2 regions of the Variovorax restrictus genome follow, and region 2 is predicted to be linked to the other one. Evidence: riboswitches for the same ligand, from Rfam matches in the RefSeq annotation. Region 2 holds a riboswitch; the other holds the start of a gene.

Region 1 (4,919 bases), on a different contig from region 2:
CTAGTTGCCACCGGCACAAATTGGCATCGAAAATCGATACGGTCTGCCAATCCAAGCCGACCGGTATCGAAAATCAGTACCAAGGACCTGTTTTCCATGAGCACCACCGTCGACCTCGTCCAGGCCGTGAAGAACGAACTCAAGAGCGCCCGCATGACCTACGCCGACCTGGCGCGCGCGCTGGGCATGGCCGAATCGAGCGTCAAGCGCATGCTGGCCAAGGGCGACATGCCCCTCAGCCGGGTCGACGCGATCTGCCGGGCGCTCAAGATCGACTTCGCCGAGCTGGCCCGTCGCGTGGCCGACGCCCAGCCGCTGCTGCGCGAGCTGACGCAGGAGCAGGAGAAGGCGGTGGTGCGCGACAAGAAGCTGCTGCTGGTGGCCATCAACGTGCTGAGCCAATGGACGCTGGAGCAGATCGTGGCGGCCTACCGCATCACCGAAGCCGAATGCATCGCCTGCCTGGTGCAGCTCGACCGCATCGGCATCATCGAGCTGCGCCCGCTCAACCGCTACCGGCTCAAGCTGGCCAAGACTTTCCGCTGGCGGCCGCACGGGCCGGTGATGGACTTCTTCCGGGAGAACGTGGTGCTCGACTACTACCGTGGCGGCTTCGACGGCCCGGCCGAGGGTCTGCTGCTGGTGCACGGCTCGATCAGCCGGGCGCTGGCGCCGTCCTTCCTCGAACGGCTGCAGCGGGTGGCGCAGGATTTCGCGCAGCAGCACCAGACCGACCAGAAGCTCTCGCCCAACGACCGCGAGGGCTACACCCTGCTGCTGGGCATGCGCAACTGGGAATTCGAGGCCTTCACCCGACTGCGCCGCAGCGACGCCAAACCGAGCAAGACCAGCCGAGAGCCCTGACAGCGACCCGCCTAGGCCGAATGGCCAGTCGCGCCAAATTGTCAACAAGGGTAAACTCTAGGTCTGCAGGAGAGCGGGTGTCCCCCACCCCACCGTAAGCGCAAACTCCCATGAACGCCGAGGTGAACCGCATGCCGGTTCGATGACTGCCGTCTATTGATCTAGCCGTCTGGAGAGCCATCGCCCCGCGCGATGCACCGAAGGAGCAACCCCGCCGCACGCCGCTGCGGGCGAATCTCTCAGGTACCAAGGACAGAGGGAGCGGCAACCCGAACCCGGATGCGACCCGCCACCACCTGGCTTGTCATGCATCCGCCGTTTGTGCCATCCCACAAGGATCTGGACCATGCGCGTGATCGTTTTGGGCGGCGGCCTGCTCGGCGTCGCTTCGGCTTACTACCTCCAGCAACTCGGCCACGAGGTGACGGTAATCGACCGTCATGGCACACCCGCCGCCAAGGCCCGCGGGCTGGTCGCAAAAGCGGCTCCCGCCCAGCCCGCCGCCGCCCGTGGCGCTGGCTTTTCGTGGCGCGCGGCCTTCGATCGGATGCGCCACCGCATGCACGGCTGGGCCGGCTACCTGACCGGTGCCGCCCATCGCCCGACCGAACGCATGGAACACCTGGTGCGACTGGGCGCCTACAGCCGCGAGAGCGTGCGTGCGCTGGGTCGCGAGACCGGTGTGACGCAGACCCCCCGCGGGCCGGGCTGGATGCGCATCTACACCGACGCCGAGGCCTTCGCGCAGTTCGAGCGCAACGTGCCGCGCCTGCATGCGCTGGGCTGCGTGATGCACCTGCTCTCGGCCGAAGAGGCCGTGCGCCTCGAGCCGGCCCTTGCATCGCTGCGCGGCCGACTCGCCGGCGCCGCCTTCACGCGCGAGGGCACCTCGTCCGACGCCGCCGGTTTCGCCGACAGCACCATCTTCCTGTGCCGTGCCGCCGGCGTGCGCTTTCTCATGAACCACACGGTGACGAAGCTGCATGCGCAAGAGGGCCGGGTCGACCACGTCGAGCTGCGCAATGCCGACGGCGAACGCAGCACCTTGCGCGCCGACGCCTACGTGATGGCCCTGGGCTGCGGCAGCGCGGCCGTGGCGCAGGACCTGGGCATGCCGCTGCGACTGCGGCTGATGCACGAGCATTCGGTGGTGCTGCCGCTCAAGGATGCAGAACGCGCGCCGACGGCACTGCTCCATGACTGGGACAGCCGGCTGCGGATGCAGCGCATCGCGACGCCGGAGGGCGAGCGCCTGCGGGTGTGGACGACGGTCAGCGCCGACAGTGCCGCCGCCGCGCTGCCCGACGACCTTCGGCTGGCCCGCCTGCTCGCGGATGTCGAGCGGCTGCTGCCCGGCGTGGTCGACGCCCGCGGCGCCGTGCTCAGCACACGGCCCTACGCGCGCGGCGCCAGCGGCCTGCCGCTGATCGGCCGCACCCGCATGCGCAACCTCTTCCTGAACGTCGCCCCGGGCGCCGCCGGATGGATCCACGCCTGCGGTGCCGGCAAGTCGATCGCACGCATCGTCAGCGGGCTGTCGCCCGAGGTCGAGTTCGCCTTTGAGAAAGGCTAGGCGACGAAGACGGTCAGCACGCCGGTGTAGCCGTAGACGCGGTGGCGGGCGATTTCCCCGGCCGCGAAGAAGCCGACGAGCGGCACGTCGCCCAGCGCATGCCGCACGATCTGCATCTCGGCGCCTGGCGCACCGAAGTGCGGCCCGCCGCGGCCCGAACAGCTGACATAGACCGCACCGGCCACGCGACGCGCCGGATGCGGCGCCGCCTCGGCTTCGCCCGCGGCCACCGCGCGTGCGGTCGCCAGTGTCTGCTCCTCGGGCTCGAGCTCTTCGCGGATCTCCGCGCAGATGCGCATCAGGTCGGCACGTGCGGCCTGCGCGTTGCGCCGGCAGAAGCTCATGCGCATGCCGGCTTCGACCTCATCGGCGATCGCGATGCCGCGGCGCGTCGGGTCGAGCCCAATGATGTGGCGCACCAGCACGTCGTCCCCCAGGTCGCCGGTCCGGCGGATGCCGTCGCGGCCCGCGTCGACCAGGCCCACCAGCGTGGCACGTACCGCCTCGATCGCCGCCTGCGGCTGGTCGAGTGACACGTTCAGGTCGGCCAGCAGCACATCGAGCGCTGGCTCGCCGTCGAGCGTGAGCAGCAGGTTGCCGTCGGCCTCGGTGATCTCGCGTTCGCGCGACACCGGCTGGCAACCCTGCGTGACGCGCGACACCAGCCGCACGCCTTCGCCGAACAGCACGCCCGTCAGGCCGCCCGAGAAGACGCCGCCCGCTGCGCCGTGGCCGCGGATGTTGCCGTTGCCGCCGATCGCGAACTGCAGCGACTCGTCGCGCCCGGACGAAAGGCCGCCGAAGAGGTAGCCGGTGTCGGTACGCCCTGCCATCTCGCCCACCAGTTCGGCGAGCTCGTGCGTGCGCGGGTCCGCATGGACCAGCGCCGTGTACGCCTCGAAACCGGTCATCTCGGAATTGCCCAGCGGCGCCACGCCGGAGAACACGCGGTACTGGTCGCTCGGCAACGCACAGAGCATCAGGCTCATGCCGGGCTCGTCGAAATACTCGGCGTTGTTGGCCGCCACGCCGACGGCGACGGTGCCCGACCAGTCGGTCACTTCCGGCAGTTCGGCGCTCAGGTGGTCGAGGATCTCCTGCGCGTCGTCGGCGTAGTGGTCGGTGATGTAGAGCAGGCCCAGCGTCGGTGCGGAGGCGTAGTCGGCCAGTGCCATCTGGGCGCGCACCTGCGCCAGAACGAGGCCGGCCGCCATGATCCATTGCGGATGGGTGGCGTGGCCGGTGGGAAAGAGTTTCATGCGCGGAGTCCGGAAGGTTCGGGGTGGGCGCAAGACGGCGTCATCGGCTGCGTGTGCGCGATGCGGTCGGCGTCTTGCGCGCGGTGGTCGTCTTTGCTGTCTTCGTCGATGTCTTCTTGGCGGCGGCCTTCTTCGGCGCCGTCCGCTTCACCGCGGCCGCGCGGGCGGGCGTTGTACCGACCGCGCCGGGCATCTTGAGCTGCCCGGCGTCTTCCACGGCGGTCTGCGCGATCTGCTGGAACTGCTGCGTGAGCGCGTTCCACCATTGCAGTGGGTCGACCACACCGGGCGTGGCGCCCTTGTCGACCTTCTGCGCAGGCTCGGGCGGCGACGGTTCGGCCTCGGCCGATTCGGGGGCTGCCGCCTCGGGGGTCGCGCTCGGCGGTGCGGGCGGGGGCGCCATCGGCTCGACCACGGCAGCGGCGCGCGTGAAGGCCTTCGCCAGGTCTTCCATCTGCACGTTCATGCCGCGCAGGGTCGACAGCGTCATCTTCTGCACCTCGAGCGCCTGGATGGTCGCCTTGAGCGCGTGGCCGTTCTGCTCGAGCCAGTACTGCACCGTCTTGAGTTCCTGGATGCGCTTGTCGACCTCTTCGACCGAGAGCGTCGGCGCCACCCAGTTCGACAGGCTCGGCAGGCCGGGAACGGCGCCGCCGCCCGGGTTCGCGCCGCCGGCGAGGTTCTTCAAAAAGTCGAAGCCCGGGACGAACTGGCTGAAGGCGAAAGGGGATGTCGCATCGCTCATGGGTGTCTCCGGCTGTGGGTTCGCCAGCTTACTCCAGCGTGCCCGCAGCAGCGTCGGCGATCAGTGCTTATGCATGTGCGCCGGGGCCGCGCCGGCGGGCGCCATCGAACGCACCGGCGCGTTCAGCGAGAGCGTGCTCTTCGCGCCCTGCGCGTCCTGGAACTGCAGCGTCAGCGGGATCGTCGTGTCTTTGGCGACCGGCTGCTTCAGGTCCATCAGCATCAGGTGATAGCCGCCAGGCTTGAGCTCGACGGTCTGGTGCGCCGGCAGGTCGAGGCCGGCGATGGCGCGCATGCGCATCGTGTCGCCCTCCATCTTCATCTCGTGCACCTCGGCCACGCCGGCGACCGGCGTGCTCACGCCGACCAGGCGCACGCCGGCCTGCGCGGTGAGCTTCATGAAGGCGCCGGTGCCGCTCTGGCCAGGCACGGCGGCACGGACCCAGGCGCCCTGCACTTCCACCGGCGCGGCCGGCTGG
Region 2 (4,919 bases):
CTCGGCGCCTCACTCGCGCTGGTCGCCCTTGCCGGCTGCAGCAGCCTGCACGATGAACGCTATCACTGGTGCCAAGGGCAGAACTGCGCGATCGCGCAGGTCGTGACGCCTGCCGCCGACGCGCCGGCGCGACCGGCGCCCCCGCCGGCAGCGACCATCCGCCGCGTCAACCTCAACGCCGACGCGCTCTTCGCCTTCGACCGCTCCGGCCTGCAGGACATGCTGCCCAAGGGCAAGGCGGAGCTCGACGCGCTGGCGCGTGCCTTGCGCCGCCGGGACGTGAAGGTACAAAGCCTGACGATCACCGGCCATACCGACCGGCTCGGCACCGAGGCCTACAACGAGGCGCTGTCGCAGCACCGCGCGAGCACGGTCGCCGCCTACCTCAAGACGCAGGGCGTGGCCGTGCCGATGCAAATCCAGGCCAAAGGCGAGCGCGAGCCCGTCACGACCGGCTGCAAGGGGGAGGTGCGTACCGCAGCGCTCATCGCTTGTCTGCAACCCGACCGGCGCGTGTCGGTCGACATCCTCGGCATGACAAACGTGCCCTGACCACGCGGCCGGGCGCTGATCCGCCGGTCTCTGGCCGTCATGCCGGCCTAAGCCGTGGCGCTCTTCGTGACGCTCGGTCGGGTCCGCTCCGGCATGCCTGCGAACGCGAAGTCGACCTCCGGCGCGAGCCCGCTCACGATCTGCGCGATGCTCTTGCCGGAACCGCAGGAATGCGTCCACCCCAGCGTGCCGTGGCCCGTGTTCAGGAACAGGTTCGGCAGCTTCGAGCGGCCGATGATCGGCACGTTCGACGGCGTCGCCGGGCGCAGACCGGTCCAGAACTGCGCCTGCTCGAGGTCGCCCGCGCCAGGGAAGAGCTCTTCGGTGCGGCGCACGATCGCTTCGCAACGCACGCGGTTAAGGTCGCGGTCGTAGCCGTTGAGTTCGGCCGTGCCGGCGATGCGCAGCCGGTCGCCCAGGCGCGAGAACACGAGCTTGTACTCGTCATCCGTGAGCGACACCTGGTGCGCCATCGACGCGTCCTTCACGGGCAGCGTCACCGAGTAGCCCTTGGCGGGATAGATCGGCAGGCGGATGCCCAGCGGCGCCGCGTAGAGCGGGCTCAGGCTGCCCATCGCGAGCACGTAGGCATCGCCACGCACACGCTGGAAGCGGCCATCGGCATCGGTGGCCTCGACGTGGTCGATCTGGCCGCCGGCCTCCCGCAGCGCCGTCACGGTGTGGCTCATCAGGAACTGCACGCCGTCGGCGCGGCAGCGTGCGACCAGCTCGCGCGCGAAGCTGTTCGCGTCGCCCGACTCGTCTTCGGCGGTGTAGGTGGCGCCGGCGAGCTGCGGCCGGATGTGCCGCAAGGCCGGCTCGATGCGCACCGCCTCGTCCGCCGAGATCACGCGCCGGTCGCAGCCCAGAGCGCGCATCTGCGCGGCCGGCCCCTCGGCGCCGTCGAACTCCTTCTGGCTCGTGTAGAAATGCAGGATGCCCTGCGTGCGCTGGTCGTATTCGATGCCGATGTCGCGCCGCAGCGCCTGCAGCGTGTCGCGGCTGTAGGTGCCCAGGCGCACGATCTGCTCGATGTTGTGCTGGGTGCGCGCGGGCGTGCATTCGCGCAGGAACTGCAGGCCCCAGAGCCACTGGCGCATGTCGGCGCGGATGCGGAAGAGCAGCGGTGCATCTTCCTTGCCCAGCCACTTGAGCACCTTCAGCGGCGCGCTCGGATTGGCCCACGGTTCGGCATGGCTGACCGAGATCTGCCCGCCGTTGGCGAAGCTGGTCTCGGCGGCTGGCGAGGCCTGCCGGTCGATCACGGTCACGTCGTGACCGAGTTGACGAAGGAAATACGCAGAGGTGACGCCGAGCAGGCCGGCGCCGAGGACAACCACTTTCATGGGGAACTCCAGAGGAACGATGGCACGCATGACGCGTGTCATGCGTGGTGCCGCTCCCCCTGTCCTTGGTACCTGAGAGATTCAGCCGCGGCTTTCGGCCGGGCCTTGCTCCTTCGGTGCGTCACGGTCGTGACGGCTCTCCAGACGGCGATGGTGGTGTGCAGTACGGGACCTGAGCGTTCATGGGAGATTGCGCCTTCGGTGGCCGGGACGGGGCCCGGCACTCTCCTGCAGATGGCGGATTCTACCGGCGCAGGCCCGATCGGGCGAGCCTTGCTTCAGCCGCCGCTCTTCAACCGCCGCCTTTGAGCCGCTTGTACTCGCTCTGCTTCATCGCGAGGTAATCGGCGCGCTCGACTTCGTGCAACTGCCGCGCATAGCGCTCGGTGCCGTCGAACCAGGCCGCCAGCCGGCGATCGAGCTGCTCCGGCTTCGGCGCGTCGAGAAAGGCGTCGATGGCCAAGTAGTAGCGCATGGTGTTGCGCTCGACCACGCCGCGCACGCCGCCGATCTGCTCGGGGGTGCCCTGCGCGTCGCGGCCGGTCACGGTGAAGCCGACCTTGCCGCTGCCGAGCGTGCCGAGGTAGGCCTTCATGGCGAGCCGAGCGGCCGTGCCATAGGCGTAGGAATACGAGAGGTGCACGAAGCTCTTGCCCGACGCGATCGGCGCAGCCTCGAACACGATGCGGTAGTCGCGCGTGGACAACGGCCCCTCGTCGGCCGACAGCTGTACCGCCACGTAGTCGGCGCCGCTGGCGATCGGCTTCCACGCGAATTGCACGCGCTGCGCCTGGTCCAGCGGCTGATCGAACTTGCGACCGACCGCCACGTCCAGCACGGCCCCGCCGCCCTCGCCCTTCACCACGCAATGCTTGGTGTTGAGGTGCAGCATCAGCACCTCGCACCAGTTCCCCGGCTTGCCGAGCGCACCGATGTCGGCGAAGGGATGGTCGACCACCGCGTAGATGTCGCCGCTCAGCCGATCGGGCTTCTCGGCCGAATCGAGCACCAGCGGACGCTGGAACGGGTTGTCGGCCAGCCGCGACGCGAGGGCCGTGTACTTCGCCTTCAGCGCGTTGCCGTCCTGCGCAGCGGCAGGCCCGGCCAGCGCCCATGCCATGAGCGGCGTGAGCAGCAGAAGAGGAAGACGGCGGAAGATGGCGTGAAAGGACAGCATGGTGTGGCCAAGTTAGCACGCCGGCACCACCGGTGCCTGTAGTTCAGGACCGCAGTTGCGCGCGCAGCTGCTGGCCGATGTCGGGGCGTTCGAGGAAAGGATCGGCCGGGTTGGTGATCGACACGATGCTGTCCATCCGGCTCTTCACGTTGCCCAGTGCCTTCGGATGGCTGAAAACGTAGAACTGGTTCGCGGCGATCGCGTCGAATACCTTGCCCGCCACGTCGGCCGCGCTCACCTTGCCGCTGTTCACCGCCTTGGCCGTCATGGCCTGGCCGATCAGCTGGCTCTTGGTGAGTTCGGCGGCCGGCAACGTGCCCGGGCGGTTGCGTTCGCTGCTGTGGATGCCGGTCGCGACGAAGTACGGGCACAGCAGGCTGGCGCCGATCTGGTCGGTCACCAGTGCCAGGTCCTGGTACAGCGTCTCCGTCAAGCTGACCACCGCATGCTTGCTGACGTTGTAGACGCCCATGTTCGGCGGCGTCAGCAGGCCGGCCATGCTGGCCGTGTTGACGATGTGTCCGCGGTAGCTCGGGTCCTTTGCGGCAGCGGCCAGCATCATCGGCGTGAACAGGCGCACGCCGTGCACCACGCCCCACACGTTGACGCCCAGCACCCATTCCCAGTCGGCCACGGTGTTCTCCCACACCAGACCACCGGCGCCGACGCCTGCGTTGTTGAAGACGAAGTGCGGGGCGCCGAAGCGCTGCTGCACCGCTTCGGCCAGCGCCTCCATCTCGTCGGCCTTCGACACGTCGACGCGGCGCGCCAGCACCTGTGCGCCGGCGGCTTCCATCTCGGCCCGGGCGCGGTCGAGCGCGTCCTGCTGCACATCAACCAGCACCAGGTTCATGCCGCGCGCCGCGCCGATGCGCGCGCATTCGAGGCCGAAGCCGGAGCCCGCCCCGGTGAGTACCGCCGTCTTGCCTTGAAAGTCTTGAATCATGTCGTTGTCTCTGCTGTTTTGAGGATGTAGCCGATGCGCGGGAAGTGCACGTGCAGCGTGCCGGCACGTGCGTCGGTGCGGCGCAGCGTGTAGTGGGTGCGGGTGGCGGCCACCAGTTCGCCTTCGGTCGTCTCGGGGCCGAAGCTCTCGGCGCCGATGGTGACGCGGCTGCCCAGCGGAATGCCGTGCTCGTCCTGGAAGGTGCTGTCGGTCAACAACGTGTGCGGCACCGATGCGGCGGCGTGCGCGATGGCGGTCTCGGCGTCGGTGGCTTCCATCGTGCCGTGGCCGATGGCGGCCATGCGGTCCATCCAGTCGAGCACCGCGGGCGCGAGCTGCAATACGCCGCTCATCGACGGCGTGCGCTTGCGGGTGAACCACAACGGGTGGTAGCAGGCGAAGTCAGCGATGGTCGGCACCTCGCCCATCAGATAAGGACCGTCGTCGAGCATGTCCGACAGGCGGCGCAGGTACGACTTGTAGGCGCCGGTGGCATCGGCCGGACGCAGGCGCAGCATGTTCGTGCTCATGGCGCGGCGATCGTCCGAGAAGGCCTTGGCCGCTTCGGGTGGCGCCTTCGCGAACAGATCGGCCGCGCCCTTGGGGCTGAAGTTGTGCGCCATCGCGGCCCAGAACAAGGTGCTGTCGGCCCACTGCGCCAGGGTGCGGGCGAGGCCCTTGCTGGGCTCAGGGTAGATCGAGGGCTCCGGCTGCAGGTGCTCCAGCACGTCGCAGATGAGCGCGGTGTCGCAGTAGATGTCGGCGCCGACCTGCAGGAAGGGCGTCTTGCGGTAGCCGCCAGTGAGCGGCAGCACGTCGGGCTTGGGCATGATCTGCGGCACGATGACGGAGCGCCAGGCGAGCTTCTTGTAGCCAAGCACCAGCCGGATCTTTTCCG

Evidence for each region. A riboswitch is a leader RNA that binds a small molecule or an ion and turns the genes downstream of it on or off. The one in region 2 is predicted to bind glycine.
Region 1: it holds a riboswitch for glycine, as region 2 does, so the genes downstream of both, ACSFA0_RS21830 (FAD-dependent oxidoreductase) here and ACSFA0_RS18730 (D-amino acid dehydrogenase) in region 2, are expected to answer to the same signal.

The regions. Positions count from the first base shown of each region.
Region 1 covers NZ_JBPJZH010000004.1:173,293-178,211, forward strand. The annotation lists gene ACSFA0_RS21825 (helix-turn-helix domain-containing protein) at 97-864, shown strand; glycine riboswitch at 1,024-1,130, shown strand; gene ACSFA0_RS21830 (FAD-dependent oxidoreductase) at 1,211-2,437, shown strand; gene ACSFA0_RS21835 (FIST signal transduction protein) at 2,434-3,696, opposite strand; gene ACSFA0_RS21840 (PhaM family polyhydroxyalkanoate granule multifunctional regulatory protein) at 3,737-4,441, opposite strand; gene ACSFA0_RS21845 (copper chaperone PCu(A)C) at 4,502-4,919, opposite strand, start outside.
Region 2 covers NZ_JBPJZH010000002.1:866,229-871,147, reverse strand. The annotation lists gene ACSFA0_RS18735 (OmpA family protein) at 1-552, shown strand, start outside; gene ACSFA0_RS18730 (D-amino acid dehydrogenase) at 600-1,898, opposite strand; glycine riboswitch at 1,948-2,052, opposite strand; gene ACSFA0_RS18725 (hypothetical protein) at 2,191-3,075, opposite strand; gene ACSFA0_RS18720 (SDR family oxidoreductase) at 3,119-4,021, opposite strand; gene ACSFA0_RS18715 (glutathione S-transferase family protein) at 4,018-4,919, opposite strand, start outside.